One region of the Frankia sp. CcI49 genome, then DNA from elsewhere that is predicted to be linked to it. Evidence: predicted binding sites of a transcription regulator. Region 1 holds the regulator's gene; the other holds the start of a gene.
What was found. Region 1 encodes LexA, which represses DNA repair genes until DNA is damaged. Its sites were predicted from a motif close to CGAACNNNNGTTCG; they were not measured.
Positions count from the first base shown of each region.

Region 1 (6,189 bases):
CAGAACGGACGTCCCGGCAGTTCCGGACGTGGCGACCGCTCTCGGGCGGCCACGGCCGGATGAGGCGCCCGGCGCCGTACGATCGCCGCGTGCGGTACGTCAAGGGACACGGGACAGGCAACGACTTCGTCATCCTTCCGGATGCTGACGGTGATCTCGACCTGTCGGCACAGCTGGTGCGCGCGATCTGCCACCGCGGAACAGGGGTCGGTGCCGACGGGGTGCTGCGGGTGGTCCTCGTCGCCGCGGAGCCCGCGGCGGCGGCCTACCTTGGCGCCGCCCGCTGGTTCATGGACTACCGCAACGCCGACGGCTCCATCGCCGAGATGTGCGGCAACGGAGTCCGGGTCTTCGCGCGGTATCTGGTGGACGCCGGCTACGAGATGCCCGGCAGCCTCGTGATCGCCACCCGGGCGGGCCTACGCTCCGTCGAGGTGCCGCCGGCCGGTGACGTGAGCGTGGACATGGGGCCGCCGGCTTTCGCCGCGGGCACCGTGCCGGTCACCGTGGTCGGCCGCGAGTTCGCCGCGGTGGGTGTTTCGATGGGCAACCCGCACGCGGTCTGCTTCGCCGACGACCTGGGGCCGTCCGAGCTGGCGCGCCTGGACCTGGGTGCTCCCGTCTTCCCGGCCGAGGCCTTCCCCGACGGTGTGAACGTCGAGGTCGTCGTGCCGAGTGTGGATGGCGTCGCGATGCGGGTCTTCGAACGCGGCGTCGGCGAGACGGCCTCCTGCGGCACCGGCGCCTGCGCGGTGGCGGTCGCGTGGGCGGCGCGGGTGGGCGGTACGCCGCCGTCCGAGGTGCTGGTCGATCTTCCCGGCGGGCGCCTGACCGTTGACTGGCGGGAGACGACCGTCATTCTGCGCGGTCCCGCCGTTCTTGTGTCTGACGGTGTCCTTCGTCCCGAATGGATCCGCCAGGCCGCCGAGGTCGCCTCCGGTACTGCCGCTGCGGGTGCGCAGGCACTGGTTCCCGCCGGGACCGGCCGGAGCTGACCGACAGGGCCGTTCCTACCGGGCGCCGGGCCGATAAACGGCTCGCGATCGCGGCAGCGGCGTGTCACCCTGAGGCTGCGGAGGTTCCGCTGCGCCGGGGCACCGAGCCCGGGTACAGCGGCACCGGCCCGCTCCCGAACGGGGCGGGCGGAATTCGACGGTCACCGTGCCGCGTTGAGAACGGATGGTATGAGTCTTCCCGCTGACGCCGCCATGGCGTCCACCCGGTACCCGAACCCGAACCTGAGCCCGAGCTTCGACGGCGACGACGGGGGCGTGGTCCTCCTCGGTGACGGCGAGGGGTTCTCCTTCTTCGACGAACAGGGCGACGGCTTCGACCTGGAGGAGCGTGGCGCGCTGCGCCGCATCCCGGGTCTCACCACCGAGCTCGAGGACGTCACCGAGGTCGAGTACCGCCAGCTCCGACTGGAGCGGGTGGTGCTGATCGGGGTGTGGACCTCCGGGACCCTCCTGGAGGCCGAGGCGTCGATGACGGAGCTCGCGGCCCTGGCCACCACCGCGGGCTCGATGGTGCTGGACGCGCTCGTGCAGCGCCGCGACCGGCCGGACACGGCGACCTTCGTCGGCTCCGGCAAGGCCCGAGAGCTCGCGGACGTCGTCGCGTCGACCGGTGCGGACACGGTGATCTGCGACGGCGAGCTGACCCCTGGGCAGCTGCGCCAGCTCGAAGAGGTCGTCAAGGTCAAGGTGATCGACCGGACGGCGCTCATTCTGGACATCTTCGCCCAGCATGCGACGTCCCGGGAGGGCAAGGCCCAGGTGGAGCTGGCCCAGCTCCAGTACATGCTCCCGCGGCTGCGTGGCTGGGGTGAGTCGATGTCCCGGGCCGCCGCGAGCAGTGGTGGCCGGGCGCCCATCGGTACCCGCGGCCCTGGTGAGACGAAGATCGAGACCGATCGGCGGCGGCTGCGCACACGGATGGCCAAGCTGCGGCGCGAGCTGGCCGCGATGGCCACCGTCCGGGAGACGAAGCGCTCCTCGCGGCGGCGGGGTGCCGTGCCGGCGGTCGCGATCGCCGGGTACACCAACGCCGGGAAGTCCTCGCTGCTCAACCGTCTGACCGGAGCCGGTGTGCTCGTCGAGGACGCCCTGTTCGCGACCCTCGACCCGACCGTGCGGCGAGCGACCCTGCCCGACGGGCGGGTGTTCACCCTGGCCGACACCGTCGGTTTCGTCCGGCATCTGCCGCACCAGATCGTCGAGGCGTTCCGGTCGACGTTGGAGGAGGTCGTGGACGCGGATCTCGTCCTGCACGTCGTCGACGGTTCGGCGCCGGACCCGATGGGGCAGATCACGGCGGTCCGTGAGGTGCTCGCCGAGATCGACGCGGCCGGGGTTCCCGAGCTCGTGGTCGTCAACAAGGTCGACGCGGTCGATCCGACGACGTTGGCAGTGCTGCGCAAGGCGGTTCCGGACGCCATCTTCGTCTCGGCTCGGTCCGGAACGGGCCTGGCGGAGCTGATCGACGCCCTCTCGGAGCGGATACCGCACCCGGAGATCGAGATGTCGCTGCTGGTGCCCTACACCCGTGGTGATCTCGTCTCCCGGATCCACCGCGACGGCGAGGTGCTGAGCGTCGAGCACACCGGCGCGGGCACGGCGGTGGCGGCCCGGGTGCCGGTGAGCCTTGCCGCCGAGCTGGAGCCCTTCAGGGTCGCTGGAGCCCTTCGGAGCTGACCCCGCTTCGGAGCTGACCGAGCCGGCGGGAAGCCGAGCCAGGGGCCGCCGCCTGGCTCGGCATGGCGGCTGGCTCGATGGCCGGCTCTTCCCCAGGGGGTCAGCGCCCCCTGGGGTCGCGTTCGGGTCAGACCCGGCGCATCACGGCGACGATCCGGCCGAGGATGGTCGCGTCTTCGGCCGGGATGTCGGAGAACGCGGGGTTCTCCGGCGCCAGCCACACCCGGCCGTCGCGCTGGCGGAAGCGCTTGACCGTCGCCTCGCCGTCGATCATGGCCGCGACGATCTCGCCGTTGTCGGCGACCGGCTGCTGGCGGACGACGACGTAGTCACCGTCGCAGATCGCGGCATTGATCATCGACTGCCCGACCACCTTGAGCAGGAACAGCGTGCCCTCACCGACGATCTCCCGCGGGAGCGGGTAGACGTCCTCGACGGCCTGCTCCGCGAGGATCGGCCCGCCGGCCGCGATTCGCCCGATGAGGGGCACGTAGGTCGGGGTGCCGCCCTCGGCCGCGACGGCACCACCCACCTCCGCCGGCGTGGCGCCGGCGGAGCGCAGCCGGGCGCCCGCCTTCTGGCCGCCGATCGGCAGTACTTCCATAGCCCGCGGCCGGTTCGGGTCGCGCCGCAGGAAGCCCTTCTCCTGGAGCACCTTGAGTTGGTGCGCGACGCTGCTGGTGCTGGTCAGGCCGACAGCCTCGCCGATCTCGCGGACGCTCGGCGGATAGCCGCGCTGCTCCACCGCGGCGCGGATGACCTCGAGAATCCCCTTCTGTCGTTGCGTGAGGCCTGAGGCGTCCGCGGGGCTGTCGGGAAGATCCCGGACATTGCCGCGGGCGTCGCCTCGGCGGGTACCCCGTGCCTGGCTGGTCATCGCCTACCGCTCTCCCTGTCGATGCATCCGGCGGCGGGGCTTCGCCCGCTACCGGCTTCTCCGCGACCGGGGGCTCGGCGGTTCCGCAGCCGGCGGGCCACCCGGTCGATCTACCACTTTGTCCTATTAGTAGCTTCTGACCGGTTCGGGTGGATTTTCCGTGCTCGCTTCTTCTCGCACGATCGTCCACAACTGATCGTCCTTGACGGTAGTCGGCCGGTCGCCGAATCTCAAACGTCTGTTCGAGCGTGTCGGGGGAAGTGTGCGTGGCGACCGTGTAAGAATCGCTCAGGTGTTCGAGCGAGCGGATGCTCGCGCCTGGGAGGTTGACATGGCCGACCCCGATCTGGCCGACCCCGATCCGGCCAACGCTGATCCGGCCGACCCTGATCTTTCCCGCGCCGGTCTGGCTGATGCCGACGTGACCGACGTTGCCATTGTCGATATCGCCATTGTCGATGTTGCTGCGGCCGATCGTGACCTTCGGCCGGCCGCTGGCGACGTTGGCCTGGCTGCCGGCGATGTTGACATCGCGGATGGCGACAGGGCGCTCGGCGGGGGAGCCGGTCCCAAGTGCCGGGTGTTCCGCGTCGGCGCGGCGCGGCGGTCCGCGGCCGTCGGAGGAGGTGCGCCGGCGGCGGGCGGCCGTGGTGGTCGCGCGCGTCCGCGTCCTCGTGCTCGCCGTGGTGCGGCGGTCAGCGGGGTCGTGGTGCGCGGCCAGGCGGTGCGGGGCAGGGCCGTGCGTGGCGGTGATCGGCGGCCGGCGCATCGCTCGGCCCCTTCTCGTTGTCTCGGCAGTGGTCCTTCGCCTGCGGCGGGCCCGTGCGGCGCACAGTCGTCCTCGGCGGCGGTCGAGTGCGTCGAGGCCCAGGTCATCGAGATGCCCGGGCTGGAATGGCGTGCCCGCGCCGTCGGGTACGCGTTGCCGCCGCCCGGCGACCAGAGACTACGGACGAGACCACGGCGCCGGTGGCCGAGTCTGCGGCGCAGCTCGTCCCCGAGCTCGCGAGCCCTGTCCCCGGGCGCGCAACGGCCCCGCCCGGGCTCGCGACGCCACCCGCGGCAACAGCCGCCGCTGAGGCTGACCCGGCGGGGCAGGCTCGTGTTCGCGGCGCTCGCGTGCCTGTCCGGCGCGCTGGTGCTCTCGCTGGCGTTGGTCACCGCGTCGCAGGCGTTCACGGCCACCCCGGTGGACTGTCAGGCCCACGTGGTGCGCCAGGGCGAGACGCTCTGGGAGGTGGCACGCGGGATCGACCCCGAGGCCGACACCCGTGCGGTTGTTCGTCGGCTCATGTCCCTGAACGATCTGCCCACCGCGGATCTCGTTCCCGGCCAGCCGCTCTGCCTGCCCTGACGGTGGCCCGCCCGACGGCCGGCCGCCGGGCGGGACCCGCTGCCGATCAAGTGGTGGCGGCCCCGCGGCAGCGACACGCCGGAGGAGGAGGGGCGGTGTCGGACCTGTCGGGTGCGTGCGCTACGGTGAACACAACATCTTGTAGTTACAGCACCGTAAGTCATCCACAGGTTGTGCATCGATATCCACAGGTTGTCAGTTGGCCACCCCCGGAGGGTGGTCGGCCGGTGGCATGTGGGCACCTGCTGGGGCGTGCTCCGCGTGTGGCAGCCAGGCCGCCCGGAGCGGAGAGGAGTGTGCCGTGCGCTGTCCCTTCTGCCGCCATTCCGACAGCCGTGTCGTTGACAGCAGGGAGGCCGAGGAAGGCGCCGCGATCCGGCGGCGCAGAGCCTGCTCGGAGTGTGGGCGCCGGTTCACGACGATGGAGGAAGCTTCGTTGCGGGTGCGCAAGCGTAGCGGTGCCACCGAGCCGTTCAGCCGCGCCAAGGTGATCGTGGGCGTGCGCAAGGCCTGCCAGGGGCGCCCGGTCCGGTCGGACGATCTCGCCCTGCTGGCCGAGCGGGTCGAGGAGACGGTGCGTTCCTCCGGCTCCGCGGAGGTGGCTGCCGAGGACGTCGGCCGGGCGATACTCGGCCCGCTCCGGGAGCTGGACGAGGTCGCCTACCTTCGGTTCGCCTCGGTCTATCTGGCCTTCGAGTCGCTCGCCGACTTCGAGGTGGCGATCGCGGCACTTCGTGCCGACGCGGGGCAGAGCTCCGAAGCCGGTGGCACCCCGCTGGCGGAGTCGTCCCGGGCCGCCGGCCCGGAGCTGGGCGCCGCCGGGCTCACCCGCGGGCCGCACCTCGCCGCCGCGCCGGGCCTGCGCGCGGCCGCCGGCCCCTGAGCCGCCGCGGGCCCCTGAGCCAGGGCCGGGTGCGGCCTCGGCCAGGCCAGGCCGGGTGTGGGGCGGCCCAGGAAATCGGGGCATCCCCGGCACCGGGCGTATCACTGACAACCGCACCGGCAACCGCACCGCTCTTAACCACCGCGGACTGACCACCGCGACTGACCACAGCATCGTGATCGCGCCCTGACCGCCGCGCCACGTCGCTCCACCACCGCCACGAACCACCGCATTCGGCGGTCGCCTGCGCCACCACAGCCGTCACCGCATCGCGCACCGACGGCGTGGTCGCCTGCGCTGCCACAGATCCCAAAGCACGTCGGACCGATCAGCAACGAGGCTGATCCGGTCATTTCGGCGTGCCATCCAACGGCGGGGCCAC
Region 1 is NZ_MOWP01000014.1:256,024-262,212, reverse strand. It holds gene CcI49_RS12945 (EAL domain-containing protein) at 1-63, shown strand, start outside; gene dapF (diaminopimelate epimerase) at 60-995, shown strand; gene hflX (GTPase HflX) at 1,185-2,693, shown strand; gene lexA (transcriptional repressor LexA) at 2,821-3,570, opposite strand; gene CcI49_RS12925 (LysM peptidoglycan-binding domain-containing protein) at 4,673-4,924, shown strand; gene nrdR (transcriptional regulator NrdR) at 5,226-5,807, shown strand.

Region 2 (8,144 bases), on a different contig from region 1:
TCTGCCAGCACCGGGGCTATCCGATCGTCGAGGCCGGCGAGACCGGAAACGCGAAGCGGCTGCGGTGCCCCTACCACTTCTGGTCCTACGAGCTCGACGGCAGGCTCGCGACGGCACCGGAGATGACCCGGACCTGCCCGCTCGCCGAGCTGAAGGACGAGACCGCGCTGCCGGCGCTGAAGGTGGAGCTGTTCGGCGGCTTCATCTTCGCCACCATGAATCCCGACCAGCCGCCGCTCGGGCCGACCCTGGACAAGCTCGCCCCCGAGATGGAGGCGTTCGACACGGTCAACCTCAGGGCGGTGAAGACCGTCGACTACCCCAACCAGCCGTGGAACTGGAAGGGAATGCACGAAAACGCGCTGGAGCCGTACCACACCCTGTTCGTCCACGCGGGCTATCACGACGTCGCACCCGCGCAGAACGCCACGTTCCTGGAGTGGGACGACAACGACGGCCAGGTGATGCACCCGACCGCCTTCCGGAAGATGGACGCGGCGTTCACGCCGAGCGGCCAGCCGATACTTCCGATCATCGCCGGCCTGGACGAGACCCGCCGCAGCCGGGTCATGTTCGCGTCCATTCCGCCGGTGGTCTTCTTCGCGTTCAGCCCGGACCAGGTCTTCGTCTTCCTGGTGCTCCCGGAGTCGGCCGAGTCGATGACGCTGCGCGTCACCTGGCTGTTCCCGGAGAGCTCCATCAAGGAACCTACGTTCGAATGGGCGCTGGACGTCCAGAACACCATCAACGGTGTCATCAACGAGCAGGACTTCGTCACCAACCGCCGGATGCAGCTCGGGCAGCGCTCCCGGTACGCCAAGCGTGGCCGCTACAGCCATCTGGAGTCGACGCTGCCGCAGTTCAACAGCTGGCTGGTGAAGCGCTACGAGGCCTACCTGGAACAGGCCGGCGAGCGCAGCCCGGTGTAGTCAGCCCCACTGCTGGCAAGCCCGCCCCCGTGTTCAGCGCTGCCATGGGGGACGTCCACCTACAGGCAATGCATCATATATTTTCCCGACTGGATGGGTTGTTCGGTGAGGGCGCCCATCTGCGAAACGGAGTGTCGTGAAGTCTTCCCGTTACCTGGGCGTGGCGCTGGCCGGTGCGCTGGCCTTCAGCGCGGCGAGCGCCTGTTCCTCGGATGACGACAGCACCGACGGCGCCAGCTCGTCCGGCGCCAAGCTCACCGACGTCAAGATGGTCCTGAGCTGGCTGCCCGGCGCCGACAACGTCGGATTCCTCGCCGCCAAGGAACTCGGCTACTACTCCGACCTCGGCCTCAACGTCGACATCCAGGCCGGTGGCCCGGACGTGAACGCCGAGCAGCTCGTCGGATCCGGCGCGGCCCAGTTCTCCGCCGACGCGTTCACCAACGTGCTGACCGCCAACGACGCCGGCACCAAGCTGGTCTCGCTCGCCCAGCTAACCGAGCACTCGGCGATCCGCCTAGTCTCCCGGAAGGAGGACAACATCACCTCCCCGGACGACTGGAAGGGCAAGAAGATCGGCATCTTCTCCAGCGTCAACTCGTTCTACGCCTCGCTCGCCAAGCACGGGCTGGACCAGGACACCGACGTGAACCTCGTCGAGCAGGGCGCGGACATGTCGGCGTTCCTCTCCGGTGAGCTCGACATGGCCTCGGGCTACTCGTACAACGAGGTCGGCCAGGTCATCGCCGGCGGTGTGCCCGCCTCCGACCTCAACGTGTACTCCTACGAGGACGACGACACCGCGACCCTGGAGATGCAGATCTTCGCCGACTCCGACTACACGGCGAAGAACCCGGACACCGCGGCCGCCTTCGTCGCCGCCTCGCTGAAGGGCTGGGCATACTGCCGCGACAACGCGGACGAATGCGCCAAGCTCCCCGGAAAGTACGGCTCGGTCACCCCGGTCGACTTCATGACCTGGAGCGTCAACGAGTACAACAAGGTGCTCTGGCCGGCTGCCGCCTCCCAGGGCGAGATGGGCGTCATGAACGCCGACAGATTCGAGGCGACCGCGAAGATCCTGCTCGACAACGACGTCATCAGGACCGCCCCGGACGTGAGCTCGCTCATCAGGTCCGACGTCTACGACGCCGCTGTCGGCCTGCTGGGTTCGGACGTCGACCTGAAGGGCTCCTCCTACACCCCGCTCGACGTCGAGCCCTGATCTCCTCGCGGACCCGGGCAGCGGTGTTCCGTCCCTGACCGGCGATCCGGAGGTCCGTGGCACGGCTCGCGAGCCATGCCACGGACCTCCGGACCCGCCCCGGCCGCGTCCGCCACGCGGCCCGACTCCGGCTCCATCCCCCTTCGACTCCATCCCCCGGGAAGTCATGGCCAAAGGTCGGCCGGGCAGGCTCGCCCGCACGTTCTCCGCGGACCTGCGTCCGCTGCGCCAGTCCGTCGCGTTCCGCAGATTCTGGCTCGCGGAGGGCATCGGTCTCACCGGCACCCAGGTCGTCCTCACGACCGCCCTGCTGGAGATCTACGCCGACACGGACTCCGCGTTCGCCGTCGGACTGACCGGCGCGGCGACGTTCGTCCCGCTGCTGGTCTTCGGCATCGTCGGCGGCGCCGTGGCCGACGCGTTCGACCGCCGGGTCGTCGTCCTGTTCACCTCCGCGGGGATGGCGCTCACCCCGGCGCTGCTCACCCTGCAGGCCGTCCTGGACGCACCCGTCGGGGTCCTGTTCGCGCTGATGGGCCTGCAGGCGGCACTGTCGGCGATCGACGCGCCGGCCCGCCAGACGTTCGCGGCCCGGCTGCTGCCCGCCGACCAGCTCCCCGCCGTCGGCGCGCTCGAAGGCGTGACCACGACCGTGGCGATGACCGGCGGACCGCTGCTCGCCGGCGTACTCGTCGCCGGCGCGGGCTACGGGACGTCCTACGCGGTGGTCGTCGTCTCCTATGCCGCGATCTTCGCCGCGACCTGGCTGCTGCCCCCGATGCGGCCCGAAGGCGGCGGCACCCACGCCGGGCTGCGCAGCGTCGTCGACGGGCTGCGCTTCCTGCGGGGACGTCCCGTGCTCGCGATGACCTTCCTGGTCGACATCAACGCCATGCTGTTCGGAATGCCCCGGGTGCTGTTCGCGGTGCTCGCCGTCGAACAGTTCCACGGCGGCCCGCGGACCACCGGTCTGCTCTACGCGGCGATGGCCATCGGCGGCACGATCGTCGCGGTGACCGGCGGCTGGCTGTCCCGGGTGAGCCGTCAGGGCCTGGTGGTGGCCGTGTCCATCGCCGTCTGGGGTGCGGCCATCGCCCTGTCCGGCCTGGTCGGGACGCTGCCGCTGGCCCTGCTGCTGCTCGCGGTCGCGGGTGGCGCCGACACGGTCTCCGCGGTGTTGCGCACGACGATCCTGCGGGTCGCCGCCCCGGACGCCGTCCGTGGCCGGATGGCGGGCCTGTTCATGGTGACGGTCACCGCCGGGCCCAGCCTCGGTGACCTGGAGTCCGGCCTGGTCGCCGGGTTCACCTCGGCCCAGTTCAGTGTCGTCGCCGGTGGCGTGGCCTGCCTGGTCGGCCTCGCCGTGCTGCTCGCGGCGATGCCGTCCTTCCTGGGGTACCGCGGCACCGAGCCCGCCGAGCCCGCTGGGGACGTCGAGCCCGCCGACTCCGCTGGGGACGCCGACTCCTTCGGGATGTCGGTCGGCATGTCGGCGCACATCCCCGGGGAGGTGGCCACCGGCGCGGGACCGGCCCGGACGGGTGGGTGACCGGCCGGGTCCCTCACCTTGCGGACAGTACGGTGGGCCCGTGGGCAGCGACGACGACGATGCGGACGCCCGCCGCCCGGGAAAGCGCTGGATGTCGGCGGTGCGCGCCTGGTGGCGCCGCCCGGCGGACATCGGCCAGGTCGGGCAGGATCCGGACGTGCGTTTCAGCCTCGCGAACGAGCGTACGTTCCTAGCCTGGCTGCGGACCTCGCTCGCCCTGCTCGCCGGCGGCGTGGCCGTGGTGCAGGTCGTGCCCGACTTCAGCTTCTCCGGCGCCCGGCACGTGCTGGGCGTACCGCTCATCCTGCTCAGCATCGCCGTCGCCGCGACCAGCTACCGCCGGTGGGCACTCGTCGAGAGGGCGATGCGCGAACGGAGGTCGCTGCCCGTCTCGGGGCTGCCGCGCGTGCTCGCGGCCGGCGTGGCAGCGCTGAGCCTGGTCGCGCTGATCTTCGTGCTGGTGGCCGGCAAAGGCCCCCAGTGAGCACCAACCCGGGTGACGTGGGGCCTGCGGGCAGTTCGAAGCGCGGCTCCGCGGAGCCGTCACGTGGCGACATCCCGACGGCACCGGATCTGCTCGCGGGGGAGACCCAGCCGGAACGGACCTACCTGGCCTGGCGGCGGACCGGGCTGGCCTTCCTCGGACTGGCCGCACTGTTGATGCACAACCCCCACGACTACGGCGGCGGCCCACTGGGCTGGGCAGCCGCGGCGGCGGCGACCGCCGGCGGCGTGACGGCGTGGCTGACCGCCTCACGGCGCTACCACCAGGGCATGGTCGACCCCACTGGCCGCTGGGTGCACCCGGGACGGGCTCTTCCGCTTCTGACCCTGGCCGCGGTGGTGTGCGGGCTGCTGGCCCTCGCCCTCGTCGCCAGCTGAGCCGGTGCGCCTGGCAAGCGCGCACTATGTGGCGCGGCGAGGGCCTCTGGGCCAGCGGTGCTCCGTCACTGTCAGCGCACGTTGCGGGGACGGAACTGGGCGCTCAGCCGGGGGCCGATGGGGCGGGTGGTCTTCGGCACGGCGTGATCCCAGGTGCGCTGGCAGCTGCCGCCCATGACCAGCAGATCGCCGTGCCCGAGTGTGAGCCGGATCGTCGTGCTCGTGCTCGTGCTCGTGGCCGTGGCTGTGCTCGTGGCCGCAGGCCCACCGGGGCGCGGCCGTAGCAACAGGGCGCGGGGAGCGCCGAGAACGAGGATCGCCACCATCGTGTCGTGGCTGGAACCACGGCCGATCCGGTCGCCGTGCCACGCGACGCTGTCGCGACCATCCCGGTAGAGAGCCAGGCCTAGTGTCGCGAACGGCTCACCCAGCTCCGGGGCGTAGTGCAGGTCGAGCGCACGCCTGGCAGCCATGAGCGCCGGGTCGGGCAGAGGCTGACCCTCCTCGTAGAAGGACAGCAGCCGGGGGATGTCGACCGTCCGGTCGTACATCGGGCGGCGTTCGGCGCGCCAGGGAACCTGGGCGCACAGGCGCTCGAACAGCGAGTCGGCGCCGGTGACCCAGCGGCGGCGCAGGTCGACCCACGCGCCGGCGGCCAGCTCGCGGCGGCGCAGGCCCTCGCGCAGCGGCTCCACGACGGCATCGGCCTGCCCGTCGGGCAGCACGTCGAGCAGCGACGCCTGGAACGGGGCTGCCCTCACCCTCCCGACGATATCAAACACATGTTCGATCGCGGTCCCGGTGGACGGCGCGGAATGCTCCCGAGCGCGCACATGAAAGTATCCGCGGGGGCCGGGACCGGCCGGACGAAGGAGCGATGATGGGCAACGAGCCGGAACCGGACGGACCTCTGGTGCGCGCCGCCGGGGGAGTGGTGTGGCGCGCCGTGCCCGGCGGGGTGGAGATCGTGGTCGTCCACCGGCCGCGGCACGAGGACTGGTCGCTGCCGAAGGGGAAGCTGGACGACGGGGAGACCTGGCTCGCGGCCGCCGTCCGCGAGGTCGCGGAGGAGACCGGGCTCGATGTGGAGGTCGGTGAGTCCCTCGGCGACGTGACGTACGAGGTCGAGCGGCACGGCACCAGGAGTCCCAAGATCGTGCGCTACTGGGCGCTGCGGGCGACCGGCGGCACGTTCGTCCCCAACGAGGAGGTGGACGAGCTGCGCTGGCTGTCGCTCGAGGCGGCGGCCGGGCTGCTCAGCTACGGCCTGGACCGCGAGGTGGTGGACCGGTTCCGCGGCCGACAGGCCGCCGGCTGACCGCTCGCCGGCCCGCGCTGCCCGGCGTCGTGGGCGCGTTGCCCGGCGTGGTGGGTCAGCCGCGGCGGGCCCGGGACGGGTGCCAGCGCAGCAGCAGCCGGTCGGCGAGCGCGACCAGGGCGAACAGAGCGACGGCGAAGAGGAAGGCGGTCATCGCCGCGCCCCACAGGTCGGCGACCTTGGACTGCACCGCGGCCGTCTTGATGTAGGTGCCGAGCGTGTTGCGCTCGCCGCCGAAGTACTCGCCGATGATGGCGACGGAGAACGCGCTGGGCAGCGCGACCCGGACGCCGCTGATGAAGTACGGCAGCGCGGAGGGCAGGAACAGCGAGAGCACCGACCGCCAGCGCGGCATCGCGCAGGCGCGGAACATCTCCGCGAGCCCGGCGTCGGTCGCCTTCAGCCCGGTCAGCGTGTACGTGAGCATGATCGGTGTGGTGCCCACGGCGACGACGAACACCCGCGACGCCGGCTGCAGCCCGAAGAAGACGTTCGACAGTGGGATCACGGCGACGACCGGCAGGGCGAGCAGGGCCGCGCTGTAGGCCCGCGCCAGCTCGGAGAGCAGCTTCGACCGGAACGTCGCCACCGCGACGGCGACACCGACGGCAATTCCGAAGGCCAGCCCCTGCACGGCCTCGCGTAGCGTGTGGAAGCCGTACTCGAGGTAGACGTCCGGCTTCTCGGCGAAGGCGTCCCAGATCGCGGACGGCCTGGCCAGCACGAACGGCCTGACGTCGAACGCCTCGATCGCGAGCTCCCACAGCACGAGCAGCAGCGCGATCACAGCCGCCGGAACCGCGACGGTGACCGCCGCGCTCAGGACCAGCCGGCCCGCTGACCGCCCGCGACCGGTGCGAGCCGGGAGCGGGGTCTCGCCCGTTCCGGCGACCGTGCCGTCGGTGCCGGTCGGTGRGGTGCCGGTCGGTGCGGTGTCGGTCGGCGTGGTGCCGGTCTGCGTGGCACCGGTGGGGTGGGTGCTGGTCGTGGTGCTCAAAGGTCACGCCCCATCACGTCGAACAGTGCGTCGCGGACCTCGGTGACGGCCTCGAAGAACTCCGGCGTCCGGGAGGTCTCGGCGGTGCGCTCGTCGGGCAGCGTGATGTCGATCGTGCGGTCGATCCGTCCCGGGCGGCGGCCCATCACCACGACCTGGGTGGAGAGCAGGACGGCCTCGGGGATGCTGTGGGTGACGAACACGATCGTCTTCGCGGTGCGCCGCCACAGTTCGTGCAGGTCGAGGTTGAGCCGGTCGCGGGTGATCTCGTCGAGGGCGCCGAACGGCTCGTCCATCAGCACGATCGGTGGCTCGGTGACGAGCGAGCGGGCGATCGCGACGCGCTGCGCCATGCCGCCGGAGAGCTCGGCCGGGTACTGGTTCACCGCCGCCGCCAGGCCGACGCGGTCGAGCTCGGCCAGTGCCCGCTCACGGCGCTCGGCCCGCCCGACCTTCATCGCCTCGAGCGGCAGCTCGACGTTGCGCCGCACCGACCGCCAGGCACACAGGTTCGCGGCCTGGAACACGAAGCCGATCTCGTGGGCCTGCCGGGCCTGCGAGACCGGATGTCCGCCGGTGCGGACCTCACCGCGGCTGGGCCGGGCGAGGTCGCCCATCATCCGCAGCATCGTCGACTTCCCGCAGCCGGACGCACCGATCACCGAGACGAACGAGCCGGCCGGGACCCGGAACGAGACGTCCCGCAGCACGGGTGCCGACGGATCGCCGAACCACTTCCAGATTCCGCGCAGCTCGATGGCGCCGCGCTCGTCACCGGCTGTGCCCGTGGGGGCGCCGGATGTGGGCGCGGGTGTGGCAGGGGCGGCGGGTGCCGGTGCCGGCGCGGGTGCGGCCGGTGCGGCGGTGGTGGTCCTCGGCATCAGTGGTCTCCGGTCGGCAGGCTGGATGTCCGCAGGGCGAGCTTCGCCAGGCGGGTGAAGATCGCCTGGGCGAGGTAGACCGTGACGAGGCCGCCGATCGCGGTGGTGATCGCGGCGCACCACAGGGCGGCGGGCTCGAAGTTGTAGAACTGCGCCGAGGAGAGCACCAGGACGGCCATGCCCTCGGTGGACCCGGCGGGCAGCTCGGCGACGACGGCGCCGACCACCGCGAGCGCGGCGGCGGTGTGCACGGCGGCGTTGGCCTGGGTGAGCGCGCTGGGCAGCTCCAGGCTGCGGAAGACCTGCCAGCGGCCGGCACCGAAGCTGGCGAAGACCCGGCGGGCCTCCGCGGGGATGTCCTCG
Region 2 is NZ_MOWP01000005.1:159,756-167,899, reverse strand. It holds gene CcI49_RS03990 (aromatic ring-hydroxylating dioxygenase subunit alpha) at 1-929, shown strand, start outside; gene CcI49_RS03985 (ABC transporter substrate-binding protein) at 1,066-2,154, shown strand; gene CcI49_RS03980 (MFS transporter) at 2,321-3,703, shown strand; gene CcI49_RS03975 (DUF202 domain-containing protein) at 3,744-4,187, shown strand; gene CcI49_RS03970 (DUF202 domain-containing protein) at 4,184-4,585, shown strand; gene CcI49_RS03965 (alpha-ketoglutarate-dependent dioxygenase AlkB) at 4,657-5,346, opposite strand; gene CcI49_RS03960 (NUDIX hydrolase) at 5,466-5,903, shown strand; gene CcI49_RS03955 (ABC transporter permease subunit) at 5,959-6,900, opposite strand; gene CcI49_RS03950 (ABC transporter ATP-binding protein) at 6,897-7,781, opposite strand; gene CcI49_RS03945 (ABC transporter permease subunit) at 7,781-8,144, opposite strand, start outside.
Region 2: the regulator LexA is predicted to act here: its motif matches at 5,361-5,374, upstream of CcI49_RS03965 (alpha-ketoglutarate-dependent dioxygenase AlkB).